Linked DNA regions of Limosilactobacillus reuteri. Each later gene encodes a partner of the first gene's protein in a complex. Links are inferred from orthologs where the notes say so. Each region holds a gene or a part of one and is shown on either strand. Other genes may lie near its edges.

Region 1 (8,217 bases):
CTAAATAAATATATTGATCATACTTTACTAAGTCCCGAAGCAACAGAAGCACAAGTAGAAAAAGTTATTAAGCAAGCAATTGATAATCATTTTCATACTGTTATGATTAATCCATACTGGGTTGCTAAAACTCATAAAGCATTAGAAGAAACTGATGTAGTAACAGCAACTGTTATTGGTTTTCCTCTTGGAGCCACTACAACTGCAACAAAAGTTTTTGAAACTGAGTAAATGGTTATGAATATTGGCGAAATGAAAGGCAAAAATTATGCTAAAGTAGCTGATGATATTAAGACAGTTGTTAAAGTTGCTCATAATGCCAATAAGGTTGCAAAGGTAATTATTGAAACAGCTTTGCTAACTGATGATGAAATCACTAAGGCATCTAAGATTGTTGCTGATGCAGGTGCTGACTTTGTAAAAACATCAACAGGTTTCTCAACCCGTGGAGCAGCAGTTCATGATGCTGAATTAATGTCAGCAGCTACTAAAGAAACTCCCACTGAAGTAAAGGCTTCTGGTGGTATTCATACAACCGAAGAAGCAGAAGCAATGATTAATGCTGGAGCTACAAAGTTGGGCGTTAGCCATAGTATGCAAGTTATTGGTAAAGAATAGGTGGATAGTAAGCAACAAATTAAACAGGCCGTCCAGGTTAGTAAACTTTACTATTTAGATGGCGTTACCCAAGCAGAAATCGGAAAAAAACTAAATTTATCGCGACCAACAATTTCTCGATTACTTCAATTTGCACGCGAGAAAAATATTGTCAAAATTTCAATAAATGATCCCCTTAGCAATATTGAAGATCTGCAGCACCAATTAAAAGAAAAGTATCAACTAAAGGATGTCATTATTAGTACTCCAGAAAGCAATGAAACGGCTGAAATTTTATCATCTTTAGGTAAGGCCACGGCTCGTTACCTTGATAAAAAAGTTAAGGATAATGATGTTATTGGTGTTAGTTGGGGAAGGACACTGGTCAGCGTAGCACGTCAATTGATACCAAATGACCGTAAAAATGTTCAGGTGGTCTATTTTAAAGGAACAGTGGCGAACTCTACTCATAATAATTATGTTGTAGAGGTTACTAAATGTTTTAATAAATGCTACCATACCCAGGCGCAGATTCTTCCGCTTCCTTTAATTTTTGAAAATAAGCAAATTAAAGAGATGGTGATAAAAGATAAATTTATTAACGAGATTTTAGATACTGGTAAGCGGACAAGCGTGGCACTTTTTACGGTAGAAACGACGGAACAAGATGCAACGCTATTTGAACTAGGTTATTTTAATGATCAGCAAATTAAAACCTTGCAAGAGAAAGCAGCCGGGGACCTTGTTTCTCGCTTTATTGATGAACGCGGGAAAATCGTTGATGACCAGTTAAATGATCGCACAGTTGCTATTGCTTTAGATGATCTAAAACAAGCTCGGGAATCAGTTCTTATCGCTGGTGGAATGAATAAGTTAAAAGCAATCAAAGCGGCCTTAGCTGGAAAATATGCAAATGTATTAGTAACCGATTCACTTGTGGCTCAACACCTATTATAGATGCGAAAAATTTTCAGTCGTGAGAACTGGGAGTTTTATTTTGAACACCCAGCCGTCCGCTGGAATGTCTGCTATATAGTGCTTTTAACAATCATTGGGCTTATTTTAGGGTTTATGGATAACTGGATTATTGGACTAATTGTTTTAGTAATCGCAGTTATTGGTGGAGCTATTAGTATTCGGCGGTTAAGAAAATTATTAGTCGATGCTCATGAATATTTAAATGAATTAACGTATAAAGTCCAACGTGGGCAACAAGAAGCATTACTGGAAATGCCCATGGGAATGATTATGTTAAATAAGCGTCATGAGGTTGAATGGATTAATCCATATATGGCGCGTTATTTTAATCTTGAAATTGTTGTAGGGAAGCCGATTGCAGATGTTGATGTAAAATTAGCGGAATTAATAAAAGATCATGCAGATGATAAGCAAACACAAGTAGTGACATGGCGTGACCATCAATTTGAATTTTTGGTTCAGCATCACGGACAGGTAGTTTATTTATTAGATATTACAAAATATGAACAGATTAGTGCACAATATAAGGATGAACAAATCTTCATTGGTAATATTTACCTAGATAACTATGATGAGCTGATTCAAGGAATGAGTGATTCTGATGTCTCTAATCTTCATAATTACGTAACTTCACAAATAAGCGATTGGGCAGTTGCTAATCACTTATTGATGAAGATCATTGATGATGATAACTACTTGATTATTGGACATCAAGCTTCATTAAAAGAACTTGAAAAACAAAAATTCAAGATTCTTGATGTTATCCGTGAAAATACATCCAAGCAAAATTCGCCAGTTACTCTTAGCGTAGGAATTGCTTATGGCGAAAATGATCTGATAAAGCTTGCTGATACAGCACAAAATAACCTTGACCTCGCGTTAGGTCGTGGTGGAGACCAAGTTGTTGTTCGGGCTCAAGATCAGGAGGCACGTTTCTATGGTGGAAAGACCAACCCGATGGAGAAACGAACCCGGGTACGAGCACGGATGATTAGTCAAGCATTACAAGAATTAATGGCTCAATCAGACCAATTATTTGTGATGGGCCACACCAATCCAGATATGGATTCAGTCGGTGCCTGTTTGGGGATTCGACGGATTGCGGAAATGAACGGTAAAGAATGTTGGATTGTGATTGATGATGAACATCCACACTCTGATATTCAACGTTTGATGCATGAGATTGATAATTACCAGACGATTAAGGACCATATTATTTCACCAGTCGAAGCGTTAGAAAAAGCGACAAATAACAGTTTGTTAGTAATGGTTGACCATGCTAAGCGGGGAATTACCATTGCTCCTGAATTATATGATAAAATGCAAAACAGACTTGTTATCATTGACCACCACCGTCGCGGCGAGGACTTTCCTGAAAATCCATTGCTTGTTTATATCGAACCATATGCTTCATCAACTTGTGAGTTAATTACGGAAATGTTTGAGTACCAACCACGTGAAGGAAAAGGACTTAACAAGCTTGAAGCAACGGCAATGCTAACAGGGATTCAGGTTGATACAAAATCATTCACCAAGAGTGCTGGTACGCGAACTTTTGATGCAGCTAGTTACTTGCGTTCTGCTGGTGCCGATGGTTTAATGATTCAATCATTTATGAAAGAAAATCCAGAAACCTTCATGATGCGTAATCATTTGATTTCAAGAGCGGAAATAAATGATAAAATAGCATTATGTACGGGTGAAGAGGGACAGGTTTATGATCCTGTCACGGCTGCCCAGGCTGCTGATATGTTGCTCCAAATGAGTGGGATTGAAGCTTCATTTGTAATTTTTGAACGTGCTGATAACAAGATCGGAATTTCAGCACGCTCAATGGGAAATGTCAACGTCCAGGTAATCATGGAAAAAATGGGTGGTGGCGGTCACCTTGCAAATGCTGCTACACAAATCAGTGATAAAGATATTACACAGGTCAAGCAAGAGTTAGTTGATATTCTAACTAAACCTGATAAAGAGCAAGACGATACAGAGGAGTGAATGAAAGTTATTTTTACACAAGATGTACGAGGCCGTGGTCAACGTGGTCAAATTAAGGAAGTTCCAGATGGCTATGCTCAAAACTACTTAATTAAGCGTGGATTAGCAAAACAAGCTACTAAGGCGGCGATGAGCCAACTAAAGGGTCAACAACGTGCTGAAGAAAAACATGCTGCTGAAGAATTAGCTGATGCCAAGCGGATGAAGAAGATTCTTGAAGATGATAATACAGTTGTTGAATTAAGTGGAAAAGCCGGTACAGATGGCCGGATGTTTGGTTCAATTTCAACAAAACAAATTGCAACTGCTTTACAAAAACAATTTGACCTTAAAATTGATAAGCGAAAGATTGAGCTGGCGGCTCCAATTAAGGCGCTTGGCTACGTAAATGTGCCAATTAAACTTCATCCAGAAGTCGAAGCTCAAATTCGTGTTCACATTGCTGAAAAGTAAATGGATAATGCACCAGTGCAAGAAGAGCCACGCGATATTGAAGCAGAAAAAGCAGTTCTTGGAGCTGCTTTTTTAAGTAAAAACGCGTTGGCTGATGCGATGGAATATCTTGAGCCGCAAGATTTTTATCGGAAGGCTCACCAAATTATTTTTGAAAAGATGGTCCAACTAAATGATGCGGACCAGCCAATCGATCCGTTAACGATGAAAAATGTCCTTGATCAGGATAATCAAACGGAAAATATTGGTGGAGTTGCTTATATTGCTGAACTTGCAACAGCGGTTCCGACGGCTGCTAACGTTGTCTATTACTCAAAAATTGTTCATGATAAGGCGATTTCACGACGGTTGATCAATACTGCAACCAAAATTATCAATGATAGTTATGCTGGAAATGACAAAATTGAAGATCAACTTGACCGGGCTGAGCAAGAAATTATGTCAGTTTCGGAAAATAGTCGTCAAACTGGTTTTAAAAGTATTAGTGACGTTTTACAAGAGTCAATTAACCATGTCAGTGAGCTCTCTAGTCAAGATTCAGAGATTACTGGACTTTCAACTGGATATGCTCAATTAGATGAGATGACGACTGGTCTGCATAAAGATGAGTTGGTGATTATTGCGGCACGACCTGCTGTTGGGAAGACTGCCTTTGTTTTGAATATTGCTCAAAACGTTGCAACTAGAACCGATAATACGGTCGCAATTTTCAGTCTTGAAATGGGTGCGGAGTCTTTAGCAAACCGGATGCTTTGTGCTGAAGGAAATATTAACGCTAACCACTTACGGACCGGACAGCTTACGCAGGATGAATGGCAAAGTTTATTTATTGCAACTGGTGCCTTGAGTAACGCTAGTATCTATATTGACGATACACCAGGAATCAAGGTAGCAGAAATTCGGGCACGTTGTCGGCGCTTAGCAAAGGAAAAAGGCAACTTAGGATTGATCGTAATTGATTACCTTCAGTTGATTGAAGGGAGTAATCCTGATAACCGGCAACAAGAAGTTTCAGAAATTTCTCGACAACTAAAGAAACTGGCAAAGGAATTAGAAGTTCCAGTTATTGCCCTATCACAGTTGTCGCGGGGAGTTGAACAGCGACAAGACAAGCGCCCGGTTTTATCTGATATTCGTGAATCTGGATCGATTGAACAGGATGCAGATATTGTTAGTTTCCTTTATCGTGATGACTATTATGAGCACGATGAAGATTCGGAAGATAATAATAACCCGGGAAATAATCAGGATGACGATGGATCAAATGCTAGTGAAGTTGAAGTCATCATTGAAAAGAATCGTAGTGGTCCGCGGGGGACAGTTAAATTATTATTTGCAAAGTCTTATAATAAGTTCACTTCGATTTCCTATATCCCTGAAGATAATAATTAAATGAACCGTCAAGGCGTAGAATTAAAATGGCTTTTATTCGGAATGTTCCTTGGAAGTATTGGGAATAGTTTTGTCTGGCCATTAACAACAATTTATATTCACGATCAGTTGCATGAGTCATTAACTGTATCGGGAATCGTTTTACTCTTTTATTCAGGAGCAAATGTTGTCGGAAGTTATATTAGCGGAATGCTATTTGACCGAGCTAACCCGCGGAAATTAATGATTGGCGGGACACTGCTAGCGACAATCGTAATGGTTATTATGATTTTCTTCAATGGCTGGCCGATATATGGAATTCTTTTAACAGTTATTGGATTCTTTAATGGCTGGATCATTACAATGGTTAATTCTTTTGCGACTCGTTCAGGTCGAGATGGTCGTTATGTTTTTAATATGTTGTATTTTGCCAATAACTTGGGAATGGTGATTGGAACTACTATTGTCGGCCCGCTTTATCAGTATGCAGATGGCAATGTTTCACCAATGTTTTTGATTACCACAATCCTTTATACAATGTTCTCACTTGTTGTTATCTTTTTCTTTAAGGATAGTCAACAAACAGTTGCAAAGACCGAAGATATGGAAGCTGAAGAAGAGAACAAGACAGTTAATATTAAGATACCTCAAGCTAACTTATGGATTAACTGGATCTTCTTCATTGCCTTAGTTGTAATCTGGACAATGTATGAACAATGGGCAAGTAACCTATCAGTTTTCATGACTGATCAAGGAATCTCGATGACAAAATATAGTCTTTTGTGGACATTAAATGGGATTTTAATTGTTGTTTTCCAATTAGGAATTACTTGGCTTAATCGCTGGGTTAATCGGCCATATGCGCAAGTATTTATTGGGATGTTTACAATTGGTTTCTCATTTGTCTTATTACTTTACGCTCACTCATATAGCTGGTTTGTTGCGGCAATGGTCATTCTGACAATCGGTGAAGCCACTGCTCTGCCAACAATGCCTGCCATTGTAAACAGCCTTTCACCGGTTGCTGTTAAGGGAAAGTATCAGGGAATTCTGAACGCATTTTCTTCTTTAGGAAAGGCAATTGGTCCGCTATTTGGTGGATTGATGATTGAAGCGACCTCTTATCATATCCTCTTTATTATTTGTGCGATTTCAATTTTTGTAATGGAAATAATAGTAGTCTTTGTTATTAAGATAAAACGTGCAAAAGCAGTTGAATATTAAATGTTTTACAATAATTTTGATAATGTCCATGGTGAAGACCGTTATGGAATGGTAGGAAAAACAGGAGATCCTTTTAGGGAAGAATGTAAACTAGGGATTTCTTGTTATCAGTGCCATGAACAGCCGTTAGTAATTGCGGAAAGAAATTGGATGGATACGAATAATGATGACTCGCAACGGTATCAAATTGTGGTAGTTTGTGAGCATTGTGGTGCTGTTGATGAATTTATTGTTAATGATGGTCGAGAGCACCAAATTGGTAAATTAAAACATAGTAAATACCAGCCAACAGAAAAGAATATTATAAATAATGGAGCTGTGAACTAGATGAAAACCAAGAAATATCGTTACACAGGAAAAGACTTTGATATTAAGACGGCACCAACTAAGGTAAAAGATTCTGCTGATGATCTTAAGAAGATTAAAAAGAAGATCAAGAAAAATGTAAAGTCAATCAAGAATGCGCAAAAGATGATGTATGCGCGGCGTCATTATGGTGTTTTAGTAGTATTTCAAGCAATGGACGCGGCAGGAAAAGATAGTATGATTTCGCATATTTTTGCGGGCGTAAATCCAGTTGGGTTTAAGGTGGCCAATTTTAAACAACCAACAGGCCGCGAATTACGTCATGATTATCTCTGGAGAATCAATCGTGAATTGCCAATGCGTGGTGATATTGGTGTTTTCAATCGATCTTATTATGAGGACGTTCTTGTTTCACGCGTTCACCCTGCTTTAATTTTGCAATCTAATATTCCAGGGATTGAGTCTGTTCATGATGTTAATAATAAATTCTTTGATAGTCGTTATGAAGATATTCGTCAGTACGAAAGTTATCTAACGCGGAACGGTTACTTAATTGTAAAATTCTTCCTCCATGTATCAAAGGAAGAACAGAAGAAGCGTTTCTTAGCACGGATTGATACACCAGAAAAGAATTGGAAGTTTTCTGCAGCTGATATTCGCGAACGTCAATATTGGGACGATTACCAAAAGGCATATGAAAAGGCGATTAATGCTACCGCCACAAAGGAAAATCCATGGTATGTTATTCCGGCTGATGATAAGTGGTATTCGCGTTTAATTGTATCTGATATTTTGACAAAGAAGATTAATAGTTTGCCATTAGCTTATCCCGAGGTTTCGCCAGAACAAGAAATGAGTTTACGCCAAGCACGAAAAGAACTAATAGCAGAAGATAAGTAAATGAAATACATACCATTATCTAAATATAAGTATTTTATTGAAGATAAGACGAATGACCCGGCAGCAATTGAAAGTGAATATCAGAGTCGACTGAACGGATATACAAGCCAGAAGACAACTCTGTTTCCTCTTCTTAACTATCGCGATGGTGCACAGACAAGTAAATATCCAATTTTCTATCTTCCATTACCGGAAATTCAAAACCTGGCGGATCAGCTTAGGCGTAATTCTAATATGATTAAGGATATCTCTGTAACGCTTCCCCAAGTTGCGATTAATCAATTTTTGAATTCATTATTACTCTCTGAAATTTTCTACACTAATGATATTGAAGGTGTAAAAACGAGTCGTGTTGAAATTAGTACTGTTATTCAGGAAAATAACCACCCA
Region 2 (4,172 bases), 1.2 Mb from region 1 along the record:
TTTAAGTTCTCTACTTATGCTACCTGGTGGATTCGTCAGGCTATTACACGGGCAATTGCTGACCAAGCACGGACAATTCGGATTCCGGTTCATATGGTTGAAACTATTAATAAATTGATCCGGATTCAACGGCAATTACTTCAAGATTTAGGACGTGAGCCGTTACCCGAAGAAATTGGTGCAGAAATGGATATGCCAACTGAAAAAGTACGGAATATTCTTAAAATTGCCCAAGAACCAGTTTCACTTGAAACGCCTATTGGTGAAGAGGATGATTCTCATTTAGGGGACTTTATTGAAGATCAAGATGCAACAAGTCCAGCTGACCATGCTGCTTATGAAATGATGAAGAAGCAACTTGAAAATGTGCTGGATACGTTAACCGATCGTGAAGAAAATGTTCTGCGGCTTCGTTTTGGTTTAGATGATGGTCGGACACGGACCCTTGAAGAAGTCGGAAAAGTCTTCGGGGTAACGCGGGAACGGATTCGTCAGATTGAAGCTAAGGCGCTTCGGAAATTACGTCACCCATCACGTTCTAAGCAATTAAAAGATTTCTTAGAATAAATGGCAAAGATACCGCGTAATGTAATTGATGAAATACGAAATTCAGTTGATATTGGTGATGTAATTGGGCGCTATGTCCAACTGCATCAGGCTGGAAAAAATCTAATTGGGTTATGTCCCTTTCATGATGAAAAGACCCCCTCTTTTTCGGTGAATGAGGAAAAACAATTTTTCTATTGTTTTGGATGTCACCGGAGCGGAAATGTATTTCAATTTTTGATGGAGTTAAAGCATATCGATTTTGTCGATGCAGTTAAGGAGATCGCTAACGATAGTAATATCAAGATTCCTGAACAATATGTTAGCGTTCCGGCTAAACCATTAAATAACGAGAATCGACAGCTGTTTGATCTTCATGATAAAGCGGCTAAACTTTATCACCATATATTGGTAAATACACCGGCTGGGCAAGTTGCACTTAATTATTTAAAAAAACGGGGAATGAGTGAGGAGCTGATTGAACAATTTGGTTTAGGCTATGCTCCTGATCAGCGAATATTGAAGCCTTTCTTCCAACAGCAAAAGGTTGATTACCAATTGCTAAGAAAAAGTGGACTTTTTAGTGAAGATCAACAAGGAGAGTTGCGAGACCGGTTTATTGAACGGATAATGTATCCAATAAAAAATGGTCAAGGGCAGGTAATTGCTTTTTCTGGGCGATTAATTGATACCAGTAAAACAAATTTACCCAAATATTTAAATAGTCCTGAGACACCGATTTTCAATAAACGGCGAACATTATTTAATTTTGATGTTGCACGAAAAGCGGCACGTAAAGATGGTCGATTATACTTATTTGAGGGATTTATGGATGTAATCTCGGCCTTTGCTGCAGGGATCGAAAATGGAATCGCTTCAATGGGAACTAGTTTTACCGAAGAGCAAGTAGCGATTATTGGTCGAGCAACTAGGCAATTAGACATTTGCTACGATGGAGATCAACCGGGACAAAATGCAATTGACCGTGCAATTAGCCTCGTTAATGATCATCGACCTAATCAGTTGCAGGTAAAGGTTGTCCAATTGCCGGCTGGGATCGATCCAGATGAATATGTTCAAAAGTATGGACCACAGCAATTCAATGCCTATCTTACGAATAAGGAAGAAACAACAACAGAATTTTACCTGCGCTTTTTAAGAAACGGGAAAAATTTAGATAATCAGAATGAACTAATGCAATATCTTAACCAAGCGCTGAAGGTAATTGCTCAGGTTCAAGCTCCCTTAGAAGAAGATATGTACTTGCAACGGTTGGCAGGTGAGTTCAAGTTAGATCGACAAACCTTAAAAACGCAGTTAGATCAATTGCGACAACAACTAGGAATTCATAATCAGCCATGGATTAAGCAACAGCCTTCACTAGCTCGTCATCAACAGTTTCAACAAACTAGTGAAGAAGAACAGCAAAAAATTAAACTTAGTAGGACTGAATTAGCGGAACAGATCTTATTAAGGTACATGCTATATGATCGTGAAGTATGGATGCATGTGACAGCAGATCACAATTTTCATTTTGCACATGAGAAATATCAAACTTTGTATTTATTAGCAGCAAGTTATTTTTCTGAAAATGGCTCGTATTCAACTGCTGACTTTCTTGATTATTTAGATGAAAGTAGTTTACAAGGTACTCTTGGGCAAATTGAGAATTTAAATGTTGACCAAGAAGTTGATATGCGAGCAATTGATGATTGTATCCATATGATCGTAGAACAAACACCGTTAGCTGCGCAAATTGCAGATAAGCAAGCCCAGTTAAAAGAAGCTAATTCATTGCATAATACAGAATTAGCTACGCAATTAACGATTGAACTGGTAAAATTATTAAAGCAGCAGCAACGCTTAAAAACGGAGGAGACTAATTAAATGGCAAATACATACTTATTAGAAGTCGGTGTTGAAGAAATGCCTGCTCACGTTGTAACACCAAGTATTAAACAGTTACACGAACGAGTAGAAAAGTACCTTAAAGAACAACGGATTACTTTTGATGATATTCAAGAATTCGCTACTCCACGACGGATGGCATTACTAATCCATGGCTTAAGTGATAAGCAACCTGATATTGATGAATCAGTTAAGGGCCCTGCAAAAAAGATTGCGCAAGATGCTGATGGTAATTGGACCAAAGCTGCAATTGGTTTTACCCGGGGACAAGGTGCCTCTGTTGAAGATATTGAATTCAAAGAAGTAAAAGGCGTTGAATATGTTTTTGTTGAAAAGCATATTGCTGGAAAAACTGTTGCTGAAGTTCTTCAAGGATTACCAACAGTTATTACTTCGATGAATTTCCCAACCTTGATGAAGTGGGGCTACAATAACTTACAATTTATTCGTCCGATTCGGTGGCTAGTTTCATTATTAAATGATGAAGTCGTTCCATTTAATATTTTGGACGTTGAAGCTGGTCGAGAAACACAAGGCCACCGGTTCTTAGGCCATCCAGTTGAAATTGCTAAGGCTGATGATTATGAGGAAACCTTAAATAATGATTTCGTTATTGCTGATCAAACAAAGCGAAAGAATTTAATTAAGGATCAAATTACTAAGATTATTAATGAGAACAACTGGCAAGTTGATTGGGATGAGGACTTACTAGAAGAAGTTAATAACCTAGTTGAATGGCCAACTGCCTTTGCTGGATCTTTTGATGAGAAGTACTTAGCATTACCTGACCCGGTCCTAATTACTTCCATGAAGGATAACCAACGATTCTTCTGTGTACGGGATAAAGATGGTAACCTCTTATCGCACTTTATTTCTGTTCGCAACGGTAACACAGACTACCTTGATAATGTTATTAAAGGAAATGAACGGGTTCTTGTTCCTCGTCTTGAAGATGCTCAATTCTTCTATCAAGAAGATCAGAAGTTGACAATTGATGAATATGTGGAACGACTTAAGAAAGTTAGCTTCCATGATAAGATTAGTTCAATGTATGACAAAATGCAGCGGGTCGCAGTGATTGCGAATGTTCTTGGTAAGCAACTAAATCTTTCAGATGAAGAACTAGCAGACCTTGATCGAGCAGCACATATTTATAAATTTGACCTTACTACGCAAATGGTGGGTGAATTCGCAGAGTTGCAAGGAATTATGGGTGAAATTTATGCTAAGCTATTCGGTGAAAAAGATGATGTTGCCACAGCTATTCGTGAACACTACATGCCAATCTCTGCAGAAGGAGAATTGCCACAAACTAAGATTGGCGCGGTCTTAGCAATTGCCGATAAACTTGACAGTATCATGAGCTTCTTTGCAGTTGATATGATTCCAAGCGGTTCAAATGACCCTTATGCTTTACGTCGGCAGGCATTTGGAATTGTCCGGATCATCGCCGATCGTGGTTGGAACCTTCCATTATTAAGTATTCAATCAGAAATTGCCCCTGCCTTTGAAAACGCTGAAATCAATGTTTCTTTTGATTTGAATAAAAATAGTGATGAAGTCCGTTCGTTCTTCTTGGACCGGATTAAGCAATTATTCCATGGTCAAAAGGTTCGTCACGATATCATTGATGCAGCTACCGATACTCATCAAAATGATATTGCTAATATCCTTGAAGCTATTCAAACTATTGATGATCATAAGGATGATGATAACTT

What was found. The genes of interacting proteins can lie anywhere in the genome.
Region 2: the proteins of dnaB (region 1) and dnaG are in contact, whole or in part, in a crystal structure (PDB 2R6A), measured with the Geobacillus stearothermophilus proteins. The link is inferred for Limosilactobacillus reuteri from one-to-one orthologs. Residues at the interface, in WP_033016901.1 of Geobacillus stearothermophilus: Ser13, Glu15, Ala16, Gln18, Glu91, Leu92, Asp94, Ala95, Val96, Pro97, Thr98, Ala99, Ala100, Asn101, Tyr104, Tyr105, Ile108; in WP_049624496.1 of Geobacillus stearothermophilus: Lys456, Leu457, Leu458, Pro459, Ala460, Asn463, Ala464, Leu467, Leu535, Leu536, Ile537, Ala538, Gln544, Glu545, Asp548, Tyr549, His552.

What each region holds. Positions count from the first base shown.
Region 1 is NZ_CP059275.1:1,366,581-1,374,797, forward strand. Bases 3,223-6,222 are described here. They hold dnaB (replicative DNA helicase), read left to right. Parts: upstream 3,223-4,026; coding sequence 4,027-5,418; downstream 5,419-6,222. Other genes in these bases: HHK02_RS08060 (DHH family phosphoesterase), read left to right, coding at 3,223-3,573; rplI (50S ribosomal protein L9), read left to right, coding at 3,574-4,026; HHK02_RS08075 (MDR family MFS transporter), read left to right, coding at 5,419-6,222. Also shown: HHK02_RS08055 (sugar-binding transcriptional regulator), read left to right, coding at 619-1,554; more of HHK02_RS08060, read left to right, coding at 1,555-3,222; more of HHK02_RS08075, read left to right, coding at 6,223-6,621; HHK02_RS08080 (hypothetical protein), read left to right, coding at 6,622-6,948; HHK02_RS08085 (PPK2 family polyphosphate kinase), read left to right, coding at 6,949-7,827; HHK02_RS12655 (hypothetical protein), read left to right, coding at 7,828-8,217. UniProt on the Escherichia coli protein: The main replicative DNA helicase, it participates in initiation and elongation during chromosome replication. Travels ahead of the DNA replisome, separating dsDNA into templates for DNA synthesis.
Region 2 is NZ_CP059275.1:164,167-168,338, forward strand. What follows is about bases 1-3,000. They hold dnaG (DNA primase), read left to right. Parts: upstream 1-567; coding sequence 568-2,433; downstream 2,434-3,000. Other genes in these bases: rpoD (RNA polymerase sigma factor RpoD), read left to right, coding at 1-567; glyS (glycine--tRNA ligase subunit beta), read left to right, coding at 2,434-3,000. Also shown: more of glyS, read left to right, coding at 3,001-4,172. UniProt on the Escherichia coli protein: RNA polymerase that catalyzes the synthesis of short RNA molecules used as primers for DNA polymerase during DNA replication.